DNA from 2 places in the Priestia sp. FSL R5-0597 genome. Region 2 is predicted to be linked to the other one. Evidence: a T-box and tRNA genes for the amino acid it is inferred to sense, from the RefSeq annotation. Region 2 holds a T-box; the other holds one or more tRNA genes.
The links. A T-box is a leader RNA that pairs with one kind of tRNA and senses whether it is charged. The one in region 2 lies ahead of thrS (threonine--tRNA ligase), so its partner is inferred to be a tRNA-Thr.
Positions count from the first base shown of each region.

Region 1: it encodes a tRNA-Thr, which carries the amino acid that the T-box ahead of thrS (threonine--tRNA ligase) is inferred to sense. The anticodon was not compared.

Region 1 is NZ_JBBOUZ010000001.1:3,682,187-3,693,006, forward strand. Features, by position in the region: gene MKX72_RS19380 (YwaF family protein) at 1-225, opposite strand, end outside; gene MKX72_RS19385 (ABC transporter permease/substrate-binding protein) at 532-2,055, opposite strand; gene MKX72_RS19390 (ABC transporter ATP-binding protein) at 2,055-3,005, opposite strand; tRNA gene MKX72_RS19395 (tRNA-Thr) at 3,271-3,343, opposite strand; gene MKX72_RS19400 (aromatic ring-hydroxylating dioxygenase subunit alpha) at 3,554-4,606, shown strand; gene MKX72_RS19405 (DHA2 family efflux MFS transporter permease subunit) at 4,639-6,162, opposite strand; gene MKX72_RS19410 (TetR/AcrR family transcriptional regulator) at 6,428-7,330, shown strand; gene MKX72_RS19415 (ATP-binding protein) at 7,415-8,689, opposite strand; gene MKX72_RS19420 (sulfite exporter TauE/SafE family protein) at 8,961-9,725, shown strand; gene MKX72_RS19425 (cation:dicarboxylate symporter family transporter) at 9,959-10,820, shown strand, end outside.
Region 2 is NZ_JBBOUZ010000001.1:2,354,158-2,364,977, forward strand. Features, by position in the region: gene MKX72_RS11960 (iron-containing alcohol dehydrogenase) at 1-957, shown strand, start outside; gene MKX72_RS11965 (MFS transporter) at 1,136-2,341, shown strand; gene MKX72_RS11970 (helix-turn-helix domain-containing protein) at 2,484-3,332, shown strand; gene MKX72_RS11975 (NAD(P)H-dependent oxidoreductase) at 3,462-4,046, shown strand; gene MKX72_RS11980 (ATP-grasp domain-containing protein) at 4,304-5,566, shown strand; gene MKX72_RS11985 (cell wall hydrolase) at 5,767-6,225, shown strand; gene MKX72_RS11990 (hypothetical protein) at 6,368-6,568, shown strand; gene MKX72_RS11995 (sulfatase-like hydrolase/transferase) at 6,733-8,475, shown strand; T-box leader at 8,875-9,101, shown strand; T-box leader at 9,141-9,369, shown strand; gene thrS (threonine--tRNA ligase) at 9,423-10,640, shown strand; gene MKX72_RS12005 (hypothetical protein) at 10,812-10,820, opposite strand, start outside.

The DNA.
Region 1 (10,820 bases), 1.3 Mb from region 2:
AACGAACCACTGATGACATCCGATTTCCCAAGCCTGGTAGGCCGTTTCTGAAGCAATTAGAACGAGTGAAAGCAAAACGAACACAAACCTCTTTTTTCGCAGCTGCTTTCGACACAAAAAAATAACTGTTCCTATGATCACGATAATGGCTAAAGTTACAAGGTGTTCAACTGAAAAAAGCTGAAAAGAATGTTGTACAGGATGACACGCAAAAAATGAATTCATAACGGCGCCTCCTCTCCATCAAAAAACAAATTTGGTACCTTTAGCTTGTTCATAAAATCGTATTTTCATTAATGCTTCTCTCACAGCAAAAAGAGATTGAAACATAACGAAATCACGCCAATATAAAGAAGAACAAATGGGGTAAATGATCGAGTATGAATTGCCTCTTGCGCTCCAATCAATTGCTAGAAGCACCTACATATATGAAAGCTACGTCCACCATGCCAATAAAAAGATCCGAACGATTTATCGTTCGGATCTTCTTTTAGCTAAAATACTTTTGTACGGATCGTTTTGTCTTCATTTTTATTTTTTAATTAATCCTTTTTTTACTAAGAATTGATGAGCGACTTCTTCAGCCGTTTTTCCTTTTGCATTTACTTCATAGTTCATTTCACGCATTTCGTCGTCACTGATTTTACCACCCAGTTGATTTAAGATTTTTTTCAGTTCAGGGTGCTCTTTTAGCGTATCTTCACGAAGCACAGGCGCTCCTTGATACGGAGGGAAGAACTGCTGGTCGTCTTTTAAGACTTTTAAACCAAACTGTTTGATTTCAGGATCCGTTGCGTAAGCATCAAGCATGTTAATATCGCCTTTTTCAACAGCGCGATAGCGAAGCTTCGGCTCCATCGTTTTAATATTCGGGAAAGTAAGGCCATATTCTTTTTGAATGCCTACGTAGCCGTCTTCACGATCTTTAAACTCAAGCGTAAATCCTGCTTTTACTTTATCTGTTGCATTTGCCAAATCTGAAATATTCGTTAGATTATTTTCTTTGGCAAATTCTTTTGTCACGGTCAATGTGTACGTATTATTAAACTTCATTGGATCTAAATAGACAAGCCCGAATTTCTTTTTAAATCCTTCTTTTGCCTGCTTGTACACCTGTGTTTCATCTTTGCTGTCCGGCTGTTCCTTTAGATGCGTCACAATGGCTGTCCCCGTATATTCAGGGTACAAATCAATTTCCTTGTTACGCAGAGCCTCAAATACAAATACCGTTTTCCCAAGCGACGAACGAAGGTTTACTTTCATATCGGTTTGATCTTCAATTAATTCTTTGTACATATTGATTAAAATATCTTGTTCTGCGCCAATTTTCCCTCCGATAACAAGGTCTGGTTTTGTTGCGCTCATTGCTGCAAACGGAGAAACAAGAATAAGTATTAATACGATGATCATGATGAACGAGCGTTTTTTGGACCCTTTTTTAGCAGAGTGTTCAATCGTTCGCAGAATTCCATCAAAAATAAGCGCTAATAATGCTGCTGGAACGGCTCCTAATAAAATCAAACTATTATCGCTTCGGTCAATACCAAGCAAAATTAAGCTTCCGAGTCCGCCTGCTCCGATAAGAGCCACGATTGTCGCTGTACCAATAATGAGTACCATCGCTGTGCGAATTCCGGCCATAATGACAGGAAGCGCTAGAGGAAGTTCTACTTTGATTAATCGTCTCCACGAGTTCATCCCCATGGCTTTGGATGCTTCAATTAAAGATGGGTCCACTTCTTTAATTCCGGTATATGTATTTCGTACAATAGGAAGAAGCGAATATAAAAACAGTGCAATAACCGCGGGAAAGGTTCCAATTCCGACAAGAGGAATCAGTAATCCTAATAAAGCGAGTGAAGGAATGGTTTGCAGTACGGCTGTTACGCCAATGATCGGTTCAGCAATGCGGTCATGCCTCGTTAAGTACAGTCCAAGCGGCACTGAAATTAATACGGCGATCACAAGAGCCAGTACTGAAATTTGAATGTGTTCAAGAAGAGCTTGAAACAGGGCATCTCCTCGTTGATCTAATAATGTGCTTAGTGCATTCATTACAGCGTTCCTCCTTCTTTCGTTTTATCAGAAAGAAACGCTAATAGAGTTTTGCGCGTTACAACGCCAATGCGTTTGCTCCCTTTTTTCACAGCTATTGCTTCATGGTCGTAAAGGGCGTCCATTGCCTGCTGAACAGTGGCGGTTGAAGCTAGCTCTTCAGTAGGTTCTACGTCTGGCTGTTCACTTTCTTTGACAAACATATCCAATGTCTCAAATAAAGTATTTCCTTGATTTCCAATAAATGTTTTTACAAACTCATTTTTAGGCTTTTGAATGAATTCCTCCGGGGTGCCAACTTGAACGATTTCCCCATCTTTCATCAGGCAGATACGATCTCCAAGCGTCATGGCTTCGCTCATATCATGCGTAACAAACACAAATGTTTTTTTGATTTTTTCTTTTAAGCTAATAACATCTTGTTGAAGCTGTTCGCGGCTTAACGGATCGAGGGCGCTAAAGGGTTCGTCCATTAAAATAACGGGGGGATCAGCTGCGAGGGCACGTGCTACACCTACACGTTGCTGCTGGCCACCTGAGAGCTCAGACGGCTTTCGGTTTCGATATTGCTTTGGGTCTAGTCCTACCAAGGTAAGCAGTTCATCAATACGCGTTTTGATTTTGTTTTTCTTCCAATGCTTCATCTCCGGTACAATGGCTATATTCTCAGCAATGGTCATGTGAGGAAAAAGAGCAATCTGCTGTAGCACATAACCAATGTTCCAGCGCAGCTCATGTATGTTGTGGTCCAATACGAGCTTATCTTTTATGTATAGTTCTCCTTCGGTAATATCATGAAGACGGTTAATCATTTTTAAGGTGGTTGTTTTCCCACATCCACTCGGACCAATTAAAACGAAAAACTCTCCTTCTTTTATTTCTAGATTAATATTTTTCACGGCGGTCGTACCGTCTGGATATTGCTTTGACACATTCTTAAACGTAATCAAATTATCGTTCACACTCCCTGTTGAAATTTAACCCCTAGTTTCGTGTACCCAATACTTAGAGGCAATAAACATTCTTTTAAGAATATTTCTAAATATGATTCATAAGACATAGTGGAAAAGATACACATGTTTTCTAACAGCCTCCTAATAAGGCTATCAAACTGTTAAAGTTTTCACAAGGCGGGGAAGAATAATTCGGAGAATAAATTTAAAGCCAATCCAAATAAAAAAACCTTCTTTCAACAAGAAAGAAGGTTTTTGAGTATGCTAGCGACAGGGATCGAACCTGCGACCTCTTGCTTACCATGCAAGTGCTCTACCTACTGAGCTACACCAGCGTCTTGGAAAATTATATCACGTTTAAATTTATTTAGGAAGCGCTTTTTAAATTTTTTTTATTGGTATATTCTCTAATTTGAGTCTTCTGAAATTCGCACTTTCTACAAAGTTCCATATTTCATGTTAGAACTTCTTACATAAATTGTGTGAATTTTCTTTTTTTATATTACCCTTAGTAAAATAGCTTACAAAAGAAGGGAAGAAAATAGATGGAACAACAACCAACCATGACAAAATCAAAAACGGCAACTCCCTACCCAAGAGACTGCACGTTCAGCCTGGAAGATTGGACGACGCTTGCTAAGTATTGGTACCCCGTCGCACGCTGCAGTGATGTAACAGAAAAACCAACGTCCGTAAAATTACTAGATGTAAATCTAGTTTTATACCGCACCACACACAAAGTTGTAGCGGCACGTGATTTATGCGTTCACCGAGGCACTCCGCTTAGCATGGGCTGGGTGGAAGATGATGAAATTGTCTGTCCTTACCACGGCTTCCGCTACGCAACGGACGGCGCATGCACGTCAATTCCAGCTCACCCTGACGCCAACATTTCTCCCCGTCTCTGTATGGCCGTCTATCCAGTTATTGAACGATATGGATTAGTGTGGACGTCCCTGACAGGAGAACAAGATAACCTGCCTTATTTCGATGCGTGGGAGGACCCTGATTTTCAGCAAATTGTTTGTCCGAGCTTTGATATCATGGGTTCAGCCGGTCGTCAAATGGAAGGCTTTTTAGACGTAGCTCATTTTGCTTGGGTTCACACAGACACATTTGGTGATCGAAACAACGCCTTTGTGCCTAAATATAAAGTAAGCGATACAGACTATGGGCTTCATGTAGAATATACGAGCACCGTGAGCAATTATTCCAAAGAACAGCAGCATTTAAATCCACCTGATTTTAAATGGCTTCGCGTCTTTGATGTTTATCCCCCGTTTACAGCTACGCTAAAAGTATACTTCCCAGAAGGCGCAGAGCTGTGGATTATGAATGCAGTCTCTCCTATTTCAGCCCGCGAAACACGTTTATTCGCGCCAATCGCTCGAAACTTTGACAAAGATTCTCCCGTTGAAGGTGTGTATGACTTTAACCTTCGCGTCTTTGACGAAGACCGTGAAATGGTTGAAAACCAAAAACCTGAAGACTTGCCTTTAGACCTGCAGATGGAAGCGCATATTATGGCTGATCAAACGTCCATCGGTTACAGGAAATTATTAAAGAAAATGGGCTTAAGCTTTAGATATACAAGCTAAAAAAAATCCCCGCTGTCTCAGCGGGGATTTTTTTATTTAGCAAACTGCTCGCGTGCTGCTTTTTCCTTTATCACTTCATCTTCACTTGCCGGCGTTGCGCGTTTCATGAAGAATGAAAGAATTAAGGCAACCACCACTAGGACTACTGAGACAGCAAACGCATCGTTAATCCCTTGTACCATTGCCTGCATCCCAATCTGTTCTTTCATTTGAGCTGCCCCGGCTGCGGTTGCATTAGCTGCTCCTGCTCCGCTCATTGCATCTTGAGCGAGCTCTTTTGCATGAGTAGCTGTACGGTTTGACATCACCGTTACTAAAAGAGCCGAACCAATAGCTCCCGATACTTGTTGAAGCGTATTGTTCATCGCAGTACCATGCGGATTAAAACGCTGCGGAAGCTGATTTAATCCGTTTGTCATAACCGGCATCATCACCATAGACATTCCGAACATACGAAGCGTGTAAAGCGTAATGAGGGTTGTATAGGTCGTATCAAGCTCTAAGTTACTGAAGAAATACGTCGTAACGGCTGTAATCGTTAGACCCGTTACAGCCAATGCACGCGCTCCGAATTTATCAAATAATTTTCCGGTAATCGGTGACATCACACCCATTAGCAGCGCACCTGGAAGCATTAGTAATCCTGAATGAAGCGGAGAGATGCCTCGTACCGTTTGAACATAAATTGGCATTAGCAGCATGGCTGAGAATAATGCCATTGTGATCACCATCGAAATCGTTGATGATAAAGCAAACATTGGATATTTAAAAATGCGGAATTCAAGCATCGGTGTTTTAAGCTTGAACTGACGTGTAATAAATAAAATCAGAGCCACAGCTCCTACGATAATGGTACCGTATACTTCCACAGAATCCCAGCCTTTATCCCCTGCTGAGCTAAACCCGTATAGAAGTCCGCCAAATCCAATTGTAGATAGCAAAAGGGATAAAAAATCCAAATTGATTTCCACTTTTTCTTTTTTGTCTTTTAATAGGAAGAAAGCGCCTATTAATACAATGGCTGCGATTGGCGTAACAAGGTGGAACAGCATTCTCCACTCATAGTGTTCAATTAGCCATCCTGATAATGTAGGACCAATTGCCGGAGCAAAAATCATAACTAAACCGAAAATCCCCATCGCAGCTCCGCGTTTTTCTAATGGAAAACTTGTGAGCAATACGTTCATTAAAAGCGGCATCATAATAGCTGCGCCTGACGCTTGAATAATACGAGCGGTTAACAAGACCGAAAACACGGGCGAAGCACCTGCAAGTATTGTTCCTGCTGTAAATAAAGTCATCGCCGTTAAAAATAAGCCTCTGACAGAATAGCGCTGAATTAAAAAAGCGGTAGTTGGAATCATAATACCATTCACTAACATATAACCAGTAGAAAGCCACTGGACAGTTGACGTTGTCACATCTAAGTCTTTCATAATAGACGGCAGCGCCACATTTAATAACGTTTCATTCAATAATGAGATAAAAGCGCCAATTAACAAAATAGCAATTATGCCATAAGGCGGCTTTTCCATTTGATTTATCGATCGACTCATTATTGTACCTCCTTATACTTTAGGTTCATTTTTTTAGACACGTGTTCTACATAGAGTATATTATACTGTGAGTTCAATTTATGCAAGTGAAAAATCTTACGTTCACGTTCTTTATTTTCTCAACTTTTTTAGTCCTATAATCCTTTTATACCAATATATTGTAGTGATATCGTTCAGTTTTCCGAAAAGAACATTTGTGTAAACGTTTTAAATCATGTATCATAAAGTTGGACCATGAGTCTAATTTTACATTTAGGTGATAATAATGAATAATCGAAAACAGCAAGTTGTAAAAAATGCACACCATCTCTTCGTTGAAAAGGGATTTCAAGCTACATCCATTCAAGACATCATTGATTATAGCGGCATTTCAAAAGGAACATTCTACAACTATTTTTCTTCAAAAAATGAATTGTTAATCGCTGTTTTTACCTGGCTTCATACAACAATTGAACAAGAGCGCAATCAGCTGCTGGTTGGTAAAAGTCTGACCGATGTAGATGTATTTATTAAACAGATCGATGCGCAGATGAAAAACCATCACAAACATAAATTTTTTACGTTACTTGAAGAAGTATTTGTTTCTAATGATCCTGATTTAAAAGCATACATAAAAAAAACCCAGTTCATTGAAGTAAACTGGTTCTACAAACGGTTTATTGATTTATTTGGACAAGAAAAGAAACCTTATCTGCTAGATTGTGCAATTATGTTTCTTGGCATGCTTCACCGCAACTTTCACTATAACTTTATGGTCAATGGTACAAAGACTGATCCCCATGAGATTATAACTTACAGCGTTAAGCGTCTGCTTCCTCTTGTAGACGAAGTAGCAAGTTCAGGAGACATTTTGCTCGATCCGCAAACGATCAAAGAATGGCTTCCATCTTGCCCAAATACTAAAAATCAAATAGAACAGGACATTTCCGCAGCACTTATCGATTTAAAAAAGCAAGCTCACAAACAATTTACGGATGAATTCGAACGTCAAAAATGCACAGAGCTTATTAGTTTTATTGAAGAAGAGATGTTTAAACAATCAAATCCACGCAAGTTTGTTGTGGATAGTGCCCTTCATTCATTAAAGCAGCTGCCTGTTAACAACAGTAAAACGAACCTAGAGGAACTGCAAACGATGATTGATCAGTATGTGAGTGAACTTCATTAAAAAATCCGAATGCGTTTGATTCTCCCTCAAGAATCAAACGCATTCGGATCTTCCTTCAACTAAATAACTTTTGTCCCAGTCTCTTTACTCACAAAGGGGAAATTGAAGTGAAAAGCACGTTTCTTTTCCTTTTACGCTAGACACACTTACTTTTCCCTTCATATAATGAATAATACTGAAAGATACCATCGTTCCAAGCCCCGTACCTTTTTCTTTTGTTGTAAAATACGGTTCGCCTAACCGGTTGATTTGTTCTTGCGTCATACCGCAGCCTGTATCCATAATATCAACGATCACAACTCCGCCTTCTTTTCCTACTTTAATAGTTAACGTGCCTCCGTTTTGCATGGCTTCAATACTATTTTTAAATAAGTTGATTAGACACTGCTGAAGCTTTCTTCTTTCTCCCATTACGAAGAACTTCACTTCTTCATCGAATGTAAAATCAATCGCGACTCCGTTCATATTGGCAAGAGGCGTCATAATATGGGTGACGTGATGAATTTCTTCTGACATATTCATTTTTTCATTTCGTTCCGGAGCGGAATTGGCAAACAGCAAGTAATCATCAATGATTTCTTTTGCGCGGTCTAGTTCATTAATAGCAATCGAAATGTAGCGTTTTTTAGCAGGTTCTTTTTCATCTTCTTGCAGCATTTGCATAAATCCTCTGCTTGCAGTTAGAGGATTTCGCACCTCATGAGAGATGCTGGCAGCTAAATGACTGACAATTTCTAGCTTTTCTGCTTTCATCAGGCGCTGCAGCACTAATAAATTTGCCCGTATCGCTTCCCACAGTATGGTAATCACAAACATGCCTGCCACATCTAAAACAGCGAACTGAACCCACACGCTAATAGGAATGCTTGTTACGTGTAAGACAAAAATAGATACAAGCATAGCTAATAAAGAACCAATTACACTAAGACAGGTGCTCACGATAATTCTATTTTTTAATGAGAAATGTAAAAAGTATTTTGTTATGAAAAATAAAGGAATGGATAAAATCGGCAGAGCAATTAATGTTGATAAAAACCCTACATCATACCCGCCAATTAGCAAGCGCAGCAGTAAAATAAAGACGAAAAGCAAGCTTCCTAGCGGCCAGCCTCCATATAACGTTCCTAAAATATAAGGAATTCTTCGTAAATCCATTCGATAGTCATCCGGGACATAAGCTCCGTTAACCGGAAACAAAAGGCAAAAGGTAATAGCTAAAATCGGAAATACCGCGATATAGTGGTCTTTCCACCAATGAACTTTTTTAGCATACTTGATCAAATAAAACATCTGCACTAAAAACAGCGCCAATAAAATAAATAAAAAATTAATTAACAAATCTTTCGTAACAAAACTCATGCATTCACCGGTCTTTCAAATGAGATAAAAATAAACTCTTTTATTGCATTTACATTTGTAACACAAATTAGAGCGTAATCATAGATAAATAAACGTATTCTATTTACTTTTTTATAACTTCCTATGACTTTATCGTCCGTTCCCTAAAATAGTGAAGACTAAGAAAACCTTTTCAACTTCACTAAAAATATTCAGAATTTTATTTACATATGAGTTACAATGCTCTATAATCAGATCAATGTACTTGGTTTTGAGAGTAGGAGGACAAAATATGGAACTATCAATTACCTTAATGGGATTATTCGTTGGAACCCTTGTAGGCTTAACGGGGGTTGGAGGTGCCGCTTTATTAACACCTTTACTGATTGTACTCGGCATTAACCCTTCCATTGCCGTAGGAACAGATCTTGTCTACAATTCTATCACAAAATTATTCGGAGTCGCTCAGCACTACAAACAGCGAACCATTAACTTTAAATTAGCAAAATATTTAGCTTTCGGAAGTATTCCGAGCGCTGTGCTGGCTATTGTCACACTTCATGCATTCCCATCTTTTCACGAGCATCAAGAAACGATTATTAAGCACGCTCTCGGGTACGTCATGACGCTGGTTGCCATCTCAATTATCTTTCGCGTCTTTTTTGATAAATTAATTCGCCCAAATCGGTTTCAGGAAATGGACTTAAATCAGAAAAAAGGATTAACAATCGGAATTGGCGTAGTCTTTGGGTTCATTGTCGGACTAACATCGATTGGTTCTGGCTCATTATTTGCCATTGCAATGCTGTACTTATTTAAGTTAAAAACATCTGAGCTGGTTGGTACTGATATTGCACATGCGTTTCTTCTCGTTACGGTGGCTGGTATTTTAAATGCAAGCTTTGGAAGCGTTGATTATATGTTGACTGCTAACCTATTAACTGGATCTATTCCGGGTGTGTTACTCGGAAGCCGTTTATCAACGAAAGTGCCTTCAAGACCGCTTCAAGCCATTATGGCGACCATCATTTTAATTAGCGGAATTAAACTAATTTAATAAATAAAAAGCACATGCCTTTGCATGTGCTTTTTATTAGTTTTTTTAAAGATCTACATTAAAAATAATAATGTTTGAAACCACTCCCTTCCCTTCTTATACACTTCAACTAATATTTTTATTGAATTTTAGTCAAAGAGACCAATGACACCTCAAACAACCTTACGTTAAAATGTAAAAAAACATAACATCTATTGTAACATCAAAAAAATTGTACGACGAAGGGAGAACACATGACACAAACAGCGGCAAAAAGTAAGCAAAAACCTTTTTATAAAGGTCTTTTCTTTCAAATTATGATGGCAATTGTACTTGGCGTAGCCGTAGGATATCTATGGCCAAGCTTTGGAAATGCTGTGAAACCGATTGGAGACGGTTTTATTAAGCTCATCAAAATGCTGATTGCTCCTCTTATCTTTGGGGTAGTCGTTGTCGGAATTGCCAAGGTTGGAAACATTAAAACAGTTGGGCGTATCGGTGGAAAAACCATTCTTTACTTCGAAATTGTCACAACATTCGCTCTACTTATCGGTCTATTAGTAGCAAACGTAATGAACCCCGGGGCCGGTATGAATGTTGACCCTTCAAGCTTAAGCACAACTGAAGTGGACGCGAAGACAAACGGCTCCGAACTTCCGAGCGAAGGTGATTTTTTTCTTAATATGATTCCAGACAGTGCAGTTGGTGCTTTTTCAAACAACTCCATGCTTCAAGTGCTTTTAATTTCGTGTTTGTTCGGAATCGCTCTTGTCCATATAGGTGGAAAAACAGCGGAGACCCTTCTACACGTATTAGAAAAAGTAAATGATGTGTTATTTAAAATTATGGGATACATCATGAAGTTAACGGCTCTTGCCACGTTTAGCGCCATGGCATTTGCAGTCAGTCAGTACGGTCTTGGAACACTTGCTGCATTTGGAAAGCTATTTATCGCTATGACAATTGCTTGTCTAGCATTTGTTCTTGTTTTAGCTGTTATTTTACGAACCTATTTAAAATTAAGCTTGTGGAAAGTTATTCTATATATACGAGAAGAAATTATGCTGGCATTTGCTACGGGTTCTACTGAAGCCGTTATGCCGCAGCTCATGGATA
Region 2 (10,820 bases):
CGACTATCTACGGTACGAAAAGGAATTGAAATTTGCCGAAATGAAAACATTGACTTCATGTTAGCAGTCGGCGGAGGAAGCGTTATTGACTGCACAAAAGCAATCGCTGCCGGAGCTGAGTATGAAGGCGACGTTTGGGATATTATTAACAAAAAAGTAACGGCTACAAAAGCACTGCCGTTTGGAACGGTATTAACGTTGGCAGCAACAGGTTCTGAAATGAATCCTGATTCTGTTATTACGAATTGGGAAACAAATGAAAAATACGTTTGGGGAAGCACCGTTACGCACCCTGTATTTTCTATACTAGATCCTGTGAACACGATGTCTGTTCCTAGAGATCAAACTATCTACGGCATGGTAGACATGATGAGTCATGTGTTCGAACAATATTTCCATAACGTGAAAAACACGCCTTTACAAGATCGTATGTGCTATTCCGTATTACAAACAGTAATTGAAACAGCACCGAAATTGCTAGAAGATCTGCAAAGCTACGAACATCGCGAAACGATTTTATATTCCGGAACAATCGCATTAAATGGAACACTTCAAATGGGATACTTTGGAGATTGGGCTTCACATACAATTGAACACGCGGTATCAGCAGTATATGACATTCCTCATGCGGGCGGTTTAGCAATCCTATTCCCAAATTGGATGCGACACGTTGTAGATCAAGATGTCACTCGTATGAAACGCGTCATGACAAGCATGTTTGATATTGAAACTGCAGGTAAAAGTGACAAAGAAATTGCGTTAGAAGGAATCGATAAGCTAAGCGCTTTTTGGTCAAGCCTTGGTGCACCTTCTCGCTTAGCAGATTACGATATCGGAGAAGAGCGACTAGACGAAATTGCTGGAATTGCTGCTCGTGAAATGGAGCACGGAGGTTTCGGTAACTTTAAGAAACTGAATAAAGATGATATTTTAGCTATTTTAAAAGCATCACTATAAGGTGAATAGCAAAAAGAAAGAGACATAGATCTCCTTCTTTTTGTTTTATCTTATAAATGATTGGAACTTAAGTAGCGTATGGAGAAATTTTTTTCTAGGATTTCGGTTAATAATCTAAGAAAAACCTTTATAATTGAGTACAGAAAGAACGCTTTAGAGGATATAAGGGAGTGGGAAGATGAAAAAATTTGCGCTAGCTTCATATGCGCTTTATTTGTTGGGCGGATTAGTCATTACAGCCGTAGGATCCGTCTTACCGCAATTGTTAACACATTACCATGTGTCTTATACAGTTGGCGGGCAGCTTGTATTAGTAGGTTCTTTAGGATTTTTGATAGGAGTTCCGCTATCTTCTTTTCTATTAGGACGCTTCAGCGAAATGAATTTACTTACAATTTCCGCATTAATGATAGCGCTATCACAAATAGGTATGCTTTTATTGCCTCCATTTGAGTGGATTATCGTATTCAATTTCTTAAATGGTATTGGTGTAGCGGCCTTGGAAGTAGTTGTAGCTACTTTAATGATGGAAGTATTTATCGGTAGAAGAGCTATTGTTATGAGTTATTTAGAAGTATCGTTTGGCCTGGGTGCGCTGTTGATGCCGTTAATAGCTAGCTTATTGATTTCACAGAACAGCTGGAGGTATTCATTTTTTATAACCAGTATACTAGCGTTACTAATGGTTGTAGTCTGTAAAATGATTCCTTTTAAAAAAGAGACTGTTTCAACTTCAGAAAGCGGTGCTTCAGACGCCAACTCAGAACCTGCGCCTGTGCTTGCTAAAAATCAAAGATGGAAAATACTCGCTCTTTTTAGTGTAATGATTTTTATGTACGCCGGAGTGGAAAGCAGCATGAATAATTTTCTTTCGTCTATTTTTATCGTGTATCTAGATGTAATTCCATCACAGGCTACTTTAAGCATAAGCGTTTTTTGGATGGCTATGCTAATAGGACGAGTAGCTACTGGATGGGTTATTCGAATCGTTACATACGAACGCTATCTTTTTGGCAGCATTGGAGGAACAATTGTGAGTTTAGTGCTGTTTATCTTGTTAAAAGAAGCAGTAGCAGGCTATATTTTATTAGCGTTTTTAGGGCTTGCAATGTCAGGTATCTATTCGATAACGATGGTATATGCTAACCATACGTTTACCGGATCTGCTCGTATTGTCACCAGTTTAATTACTGGTTTTTCAGGGCTTGGAGGTGCTGTTTTCCCTGCGCTTATTGGCTTTACTATGGACGCAAGCGGCATTACCTCAGCGCTTTGGTACATAACAGCTTTTGCATGTTTATATCTTCTAGCGCTCTGTATCATTTTTTTCGTTCAGCGGGGTGCAAAACAGAAATCTAATAACCATTTACAGGCTATGAAATAAAGAGTTCGTCATAAAAGAAGTGAATCTATGGTTCACTTCTTTTTCTTTTTATTCTCTCTTTCGTTATAGTAATCAAAAAGGGTTCACATAAATTCAAACTAAAAAGTAAAAGATGGATATCTCTATAAAAAAGGAGCGCTATATGAAAGAAGTGAAGTTTAACTCAAATGACGTTTTGAGTCAAAAACAAGAAAATATTCAAATTATAAAAGCAGCAAACGTGCAGCCTCAACAAGCACGTGAAACGTTGGATAAACATTTGCTTCTTCTTCACCGTACCGCTAAGCCTGTTGCGATTCAAGAAACAGTAGCAGACAGCTTTCATGGAGGAGTAGCGTTTAAAAATGATATTAACTTTATTCCTGCGGGAGCTGACAGCACTTGCGAGTGGAAAGAACCGTTATCTTTTTTACGTGTTGAGTTAAATCCTCAAATCGTTAAAGAAATAGCTGATAAAGAAAGCTTATCTTCTAGCCTTGATCTAAGCTATTACCTTAGAAATCAAGATCATAAAATGCAGCAGCTTCTTTTGTGGCTTAATGAAGAGGTCGAACATGGGAATCCTCAAGGAAAACTTTACATTGACTCAGTTACAAATTTAATTATTTATCACATTTTAAAACAGCATAACGATAGTCAATCCAATTTTCTTAGTAAGACGCCGGGACTTGAGCATTTAAAAATAGCGATGGAATACATGCAAGATCACTATGCTGAATCTATTACATTAGATGAGTTAACTCGTTTATCTAATTTAAGTTCCTCTCATTTCATTAACAGCTTTAAACAAACGCTAGGCGTAACGCCCCATCAATACTTGCTTAAGATTCGAATTGAAAGAGCAAAAGAAAAATTACAAAGCTCCAGTTTGCCGCTTAGTGAAATTGCTTATGAATTAGGCTTTACAGATCAAAGCCACTTCTCAAAGCATTTTAAAAAAATAACGGGAATGTCCCCGCTTAAGTGGAAACAAAATTTTATACAAAAATAACCGAATTTTGTACAAGAAAACGACTTAAATATCTCCTAAAATAAACGTGTAAAGGAATTTAAGAGGAGATGTTTAAGTGAAAATCATCTCCGTACTATAAAAATTATACACAGTATAGGAGAGATCATAATGAAAGTATTAGTAAATATATTTCACCCTAATTTAGCAGAATCTAACGTTAATAAAGCGTGGATGAAGCGATTAGAGAAGGAAGATGTCACAGTTAATAATATCTATGAGCGCTATCCGAATTGGGAAATTGATGTAGAAAAAGAGCAAGAGCTTTTATTAAAGCATGACCGCATCGTTTTTCAATTTCCTTTTTACTGGTATAGTACGCCTCCGCTAATGAAGAAATGGTTGGACGATGTATTAACTTTCGGCTGGGCATACGGCACGAATGGCACCAAACTGCATGGAAAAGAATTTGTATTGGCAATTTCAGTAGGAGGTCCGCAAAAGTCATATAGAGCAGGAGGTTATAACAACTATACGATTAGTGAGTTAACAAAACCACTGCAACAAACGGCTAACTTAACGGGCATGAAGTTTCTTACTCACTTTGTTCAATATAATTCGGTTGTAGTTACCGAAAAAGAGGTTAGTGAAAGTGCGGAATGCTTAACTCAGCATATAACAGATCCCGCATTAAACCCAGACGTTGCATTAAAAAGAATACTAGATGAGATGGCTGAAAAAGATGTAACTTTATAAATGGTTACTATCTATTTTTATAAAAATTCTCATTGAATTTTTTCTAACCATATCTTTATAATTAAATAGCAAAATTTCCGCTTTTAAATGTCCTCTAGTATCCCTTCTATAAACATCTGGCTTCTCAACGTTTTACTGCTATATTAAACATTCTATATATTCCTAATATTATACAGGATTAAATTGACAAATGTACGAAGCTGTCATTAGAATTTAGTCATCAAACAGTGAAAAGCTGTTCGAAATGAGGGAAGTAAATGCCGTTACGAAATAAGCACTTGGCAATCGTGTTACAGAATACATATTTACCGTTTATTTTTGAAGAAGCAGAAGCTCTCGGAATTAAAATGACATTTTTTTATAACCAAGAGGAAGCAGAACCTACACATCTTAAACACGTACAAAAATTTATACCCATTGATCTATTTCAAGCTCCGGAGAAAGCTCTTGAGGTTATTAAAACAGAGCATAACCAAAATTCGTTTGACGGTATTATGACAATATATGAACCGGCGTTAGAGTTTGTCGCTCAATTGGCAAAAGAACTAAACTTGCCGGGCTTATCACCGTTTGTGATTAGTAACTGTCGCAACAAACAGATGATGAGGAAGATTTTAAAAGATAGTAACCTTAATACTCCTTATTTTAAAGAGATTAAAAATGAAGAGGAAGTAAAGGATCTTTTATTAACCTATCCTGTTGTAATAAAACCTTCTAACGGATTTGCCAGTCAAGGAGTGTCAAGAGCGAATAATAAAGAGGAACTGATCGACAGTATAGAAAAAGTGAGACGCGTAAATGAAGAAGATCTAGGTAAGTTCACAAAAAATAAAACAGGTATCGTAATTGAACAATTTATAGACGGACCGGAGTTTGCTATTGAGACGTTTTCTGTAGAAGATAAAGTTTATGTACTTTCTATAGGCTACAAAGGAAATTCAAAAGGGCCTTTTTTTGAAGAAGGTGTTTATATAGCTCCAGCTCACCTGGAAGAAAACGTTTGGGAATCTATTTCGCAAGAAGCAGCTAAAGCAGCAACCGCTTTAGGGATTGAAAATGGCCCCGCTCATATTGAATTACGCTTGGACCCAGCAGGAAAACCTTATGTGATTGAAATAGGAGCGCGCATCGGAGGGTCTGGTATTTCACATTATATAGTAAAAGAAAGTACAGGTATTAACTATATGGAGCTAGTTTTTTACTATGTATTAGGTTTAAAACCTCCTGCATTAAAAGACAAAGGACAACAAAAGAAAGTAGTAGGCAACTACATTATTCCTGTACAAGGTCACGGAATTTTCAAAGAAATTCAAGGCGTAGAAGACGTGCATAGAGATAGTGAAGTAAAAAGAGTTATTCAGTTCATAACTAAAGGTACAGAAATTTTTCCGTATCCGCACTTTTCAGGGTACCCTGGATTTATTTTGACGACTCATGACTCTTACTCTGACTGTGAGCAGTATTACAGATACCTAGACTATAAAATAAAAGTTGTTTATGACAATAAAGTAAACGCATAGAGGTTATTAAAGGATAAACTGCAGAGTCGTCTGAAAAAAGCTGCTTTAAAACAGAAAGTTGAACAAATTAAAAAATAGTTAAAAAAATACGAGAATATACAATTTCTTTTGGAACTGGATAATTTTTTGCAATGAAAGACTCCTATATTTCTGCTAGCATATGAACCACGTCAAGAAATAGCAAGGAGGCTTTTATTTTTATGATGAAAAAACTAGTAATTGCTATCGCAATGCTTATCCCGAGTTTTGGTGCAGGTTACTCAGCATTTGCTGCAGCACCCGCTCATGAACAGCACATTCAAGTAAATAAAAATGATAAAGAACTATTAGCTCGTCTTGTATCAGCTGAAGCCAAAGGAGAGCCGTACGCAGGCAAAGTAGCCGTGGCAACAGTTGTATTAAATAGAGTCGACAGCAGCAAATTCCCTGACACTGTAAAAGGCGTTATTTATCAAAAAGGTCAGTACAGCCCAGTCAGCAACGGTCAAATTAATAAACCTGCAGACAAAGGTTCAAAAAAAGCTGTAGAAGAAGCAATTAACTTCCAAGGTCAAGGAAAAGGTTCATTATTCTTCTTTAATCCTGATAAAACGGGAGATCAATGGCTGCGCCAAAAGCAAGAAACAATTAAAATAGGGCATCATGTATTTGCAAAATAATAAAAAAGCTAATGGCTAGCTACGTGCTGTCATTAGCTTTTTTAGTTATGTACATAGCATAAACAGTAGAACAACCTTCGGAATTAGAATTTTATGGTAAAATAAAAGAAGTCATTCGTAATTAAAAATATGAGGTGATAACTTGAAAGAGAATATGATGTTTGCTTGGGTAGCTTCATGGTTAGCTCTTGTTGGTCAGCTCATTTTTTTTATGGGAGTAGCGCTTGTTACAGGGGATTGGCGCTACATGATGTGGAGTTTTATGATAAGCATAATTGTAGGTATACCTAGTATAATGGGTACCTATAAACGAAATCAGCAGCTAAAAGCATACAAAAAATAAGGAATATCGTATTGAAACGCGTTATGAAAGACTTAGAGAAATCCTCTAAGTCTTTTTTTGTTTGGGTATAAAAAGACATGAACCTTACTCCGTTCTTCTGAAAAAAGTACTTTTTACATAGTTTATCAATACAGAACATTTGATAAACACGCGGAGGAGTAAACATGAAAGAGCAGCCTAATTTTTTGTTGATTATGGTGGACGAAGAACGATTTCCACCCGTATATGAAAGTAAAGAAGTAAAAAAGTGGCGAAAAAAACATTTAAAAGCACATGAATTTTTAAAACAGCATGGAATGGGGTTTACTCGTCACTACGTCGGTTCTACAGCCTGTTCACCGAGTCGAGCTACATTGTTTACAGGGCAGTACCCTTCCTTGCACGGAGTGACCCAAACGCAAGGTATCGCAAAGAAGTCACAAGATCCTGATATGTTTTGGCTGCAGCCTAATACCGTCCCAACGATGGGAGATTATTTTAAGCAGGCTGGGTATCAAACCTTTTATAAAGGAAAATGGCATATTTCTGATGAGAACATCTTAATTCCAGGAACACATAACGTTTTTTCTAGCTACCAGATGCAAACAGGAATACCGGATCCAGAAAAAGAGCGCCTCTATCAACGGGCTAATAAGCTTGAAAAGTTTGGTTTTTCAGGGTGGATTGGTCCAGAGCCGGAAGGAAGAAACCCGCACAATTCTGGTTCATCTGCGGCCATTGGAGTGAGTGGACGAGACGAAATATATGCAGAGGAAATCATAGAGCTTATTCAACGATTAGAATATCAAAAGACTGCGCAGCCTTGGCTCATGGTAGCTTCGTTTGTGAACCCGCATGACATTGCGCTGTTCGGAGCGATCACCAAACACCTTGCTATGTTTCAGTTTTCTATTGATGGGACAATTCCGAACATCGAGCCGCCACCTACTATTAGAGAATCTTTACAAACGAAGCCTAGCGCTCAAAGCAGCTATAAATACATCTACCCAAAAGCGCTGCAGCCGACGCCAAATTCTAGTTTCTACCGGCGCTTATATTATCAGCTTCAAAAAAATGTTGACAAACAAATTTTGAAAGTCCTTCAGACTATAGAACAATCTTCGTTCTATGACAATACCATTATTATTTTCACGTCGGATCACGGTGATTTGCTTGGGGCTCACGGAGGACTACATCAAAAATGGTACAACATGTATGAAGAGTCGATTCACGTGCCGCTTCTCATTCATAACAAGCATTTGTTTCCTAGTTATCAACGTACAGACTTGCTGACTAGTCATGTTGACTTGATCCCGACAATGCTTAGCTTGGCTAATATCGATGTTTCCGCTGTTCAAAAGCAATTGCAAAAAAGTCATACGGAAGTACATCCATTTGTTGGGCGAGACCTCTCAGGAACGTTGCGAGGAGAAACATCGCTCCATCAAGAAAAAGCACCGATTTTCTTTATGACGGATGATGACCCCACAAAAAGACTTCACCAAACAAATTTTTTAGGAGAAAGCTATCCGTCAGTCGTTCAGCCTAATCACATTCAAGCGGTCATTGTGGAGTTTCAATCAGCCGCAGGAAAGGAAATCTGGAAATACGCTCGATACCATGATAATCCGCAATTTCGGTCAGCACCTAACGAAAAAGATGAAGTCATCCACCGAGAGCAATATGAAAGTTACCCGGTAGATCTTACTAACCTTAAAGAAACATCGGTTCCGGATCAAATTGAAATGTACAATTTGACCAAGGATCCGTTAGAAACAGTAAATTTGGCTTACCCGTATTTTTCAACAAATGAAACAAGGAAAATTCAGCGGCAGCTTGATGTTATTCTTAAAGAACAACTCAGGAAAAAACGGATTTTTCCGCAAAGTGGAAGCATGTACCAGGGGCTTCCGTCTAAAGATAGATAAAAAATAGTTTCGACGAGTTCAAGCCTAATATTGGTGTAAGTAGAAAAAGGTATATTTAATATTTTAGTATATAAATAAAAAAACTGATGATACTCGTGCTATGTTACTTATTCTGATTTGAGCAGTACTGGATTTTAATTCGTTAATAATACTTAGATAAAGCAAATAAGTGCTTGTAATATCTTTCTTTTTTGCCTTTATTTTTACAAAATAAAGGTAAAAACAAAATAAAATGCAGGTGTTAATATTATAATAAAAAACTTTTTAAGCCCATATATTCCTAAGTAACTTTTCGGGAATTTAAGCATAAATTAATTCTATAATATTAAAAAATAAAAATTATTTCTTGACTTCTGTAAAATTTATACACTATAATCACTTTTAACAACTAACAAACATTATTTGGCAATGAAAAGGACATGAATTAGGTGCCGTTTTCTTCGCAGAGAATAGGGTCAGCGGCTGGGAGCCCTTAAGAAATCATCTAATTTACCACCTTAGAGCTATTGCAGGGAATGTGCATAACTGAAACTGCAATCGGTAAAACCGTTATCTTTTTTGAGCGTAAAATGCATACAGGTATTTTACGGAATTAGGGTGGTACCACGACCGCATTCGTCCCTTCACTAGGGATGAGTGCGGTTTTTTATGTAGAAAAAATGAATATACAAGCATTGAAAAGGACATGAATCATTTTTGGATTTTCTTTACAGAGAGTAGGGTCACTGGCTGAGAACCCTTAGAAAACGAAATGAATTTACCACCTTGGAGCTGCGGCGGGGAATGTGTATACACTGAAACTGCAACCGGTAAAACCGTTATCTTTTTAAGCGTAAAATGCATACAGGTATTTTACGGAATTAGGGTGGTACCACGGCCGCATTCGTCCCTTTACTAGGGATGAGTGCGGTTTTTTTGTTGAATAAAAACATATTGGAGGAATGAACATGTCAAAACAAATGGAAGCAGAAAAACGAAATCATCAAAAATTAGGTCAAGAACTGGAGCTGTTTATGTCGATGGAAGAAGCTCCTGGTATGCCGTTTTTCTTACCTAACGGAATGATTGTTCGAAATGAGTTAGAAAACTACTGGAAACAAAAGCATTACAAAGCAGGCTATCAAGAGATAAAAACTCCCATCATGATGAAACAGGAGCTATGGGAACAATCAGGGCATTGGGAGCACTATCATGAAAATATGTATTTTTCAAATGTTGACAAACAAAACTATGCGATTAAACCGATGAATTGTCCGGGAGCCATTTTATTGTTTAACAGCAAGCGAAGAAGCTATCGAGAACTTCCGATTCGATACGCAGAACTTGGATTGGTTCACCGTCACGAGCTTTCGGGCTCTTTAAACGGACTGCTAAGAGTCCGGTCATTCACACAGGACGACGCTCATTTATTCGTAGAACTCAGTCAGATCGAAGCTGAGATTAGCCGCATTCTAGCGTTTATCCATGACTTTTATTCACATTTTGGCTTTGATTACAAAGTGGAACTATCCACACGTCCTGAAAAATTTATGGGAGATATTGAAACATGGAATCAAGCGGAAAAGTCGCTTCAATCTGTGCTAAATGAAAAAGGATTAGACTACCAGGTGAATGAAGGAGACGGGGCTTTTTACGGGCCGAAAATCGATTTTCATATTTTAGACTCCTTAGGCCGCAGCTGGCAGTGCGGAACAGTTCAGCTTGATTTCTTAATGCCAGAGAAGTTTGACTGTATGTATATTGGAGAAGACAATAAACCGCATCGTCCTGTAATGATTCACCGCGCTATATACGGTTCCGTTGAACGTTTTATGGCCATCTTGATTGAACATTATGAAGGTCAATTTCCTCTTTGGTTAGCTCCAGTTCAATTTAAGCTTTTGCCTATTGCACCGCCGCATGTGGAATATGCGTACAAGGTGAAACACGAGCTGGAGTCACAAGGGTATCGTGTTGAAGTGGATGATCGTATTGAAAAAATAGGTCTGAAAATTAGAGAAGCCGAAATGCTCAAAGTTCCTTATATGGCCGTAATAGGAGATAAAGAAGTAGAAAATAAATCGCTTGCTATGCGAAAGCACGGGAAGAAAAACATTGGAACAGTAAGTGTTGAAGAGGCAGCTGTACACTTGAATAAAGAAATGGATTCAAACAGAGTTTATTGAGGCCATTTACCTTGCTAAATAGAAAAATCCGATTTTTTAAGTCGGATAGTGATTCCCTTCATCTTGTCTTACACCAAAATGAAGGGAATATTGAACTAGAAGGGTATAAGATATTATATATCGGCAGTATAACTTTTGCCTTAGACAAACGCCGGTATTTTGTGAAAAAAATTATCTTAT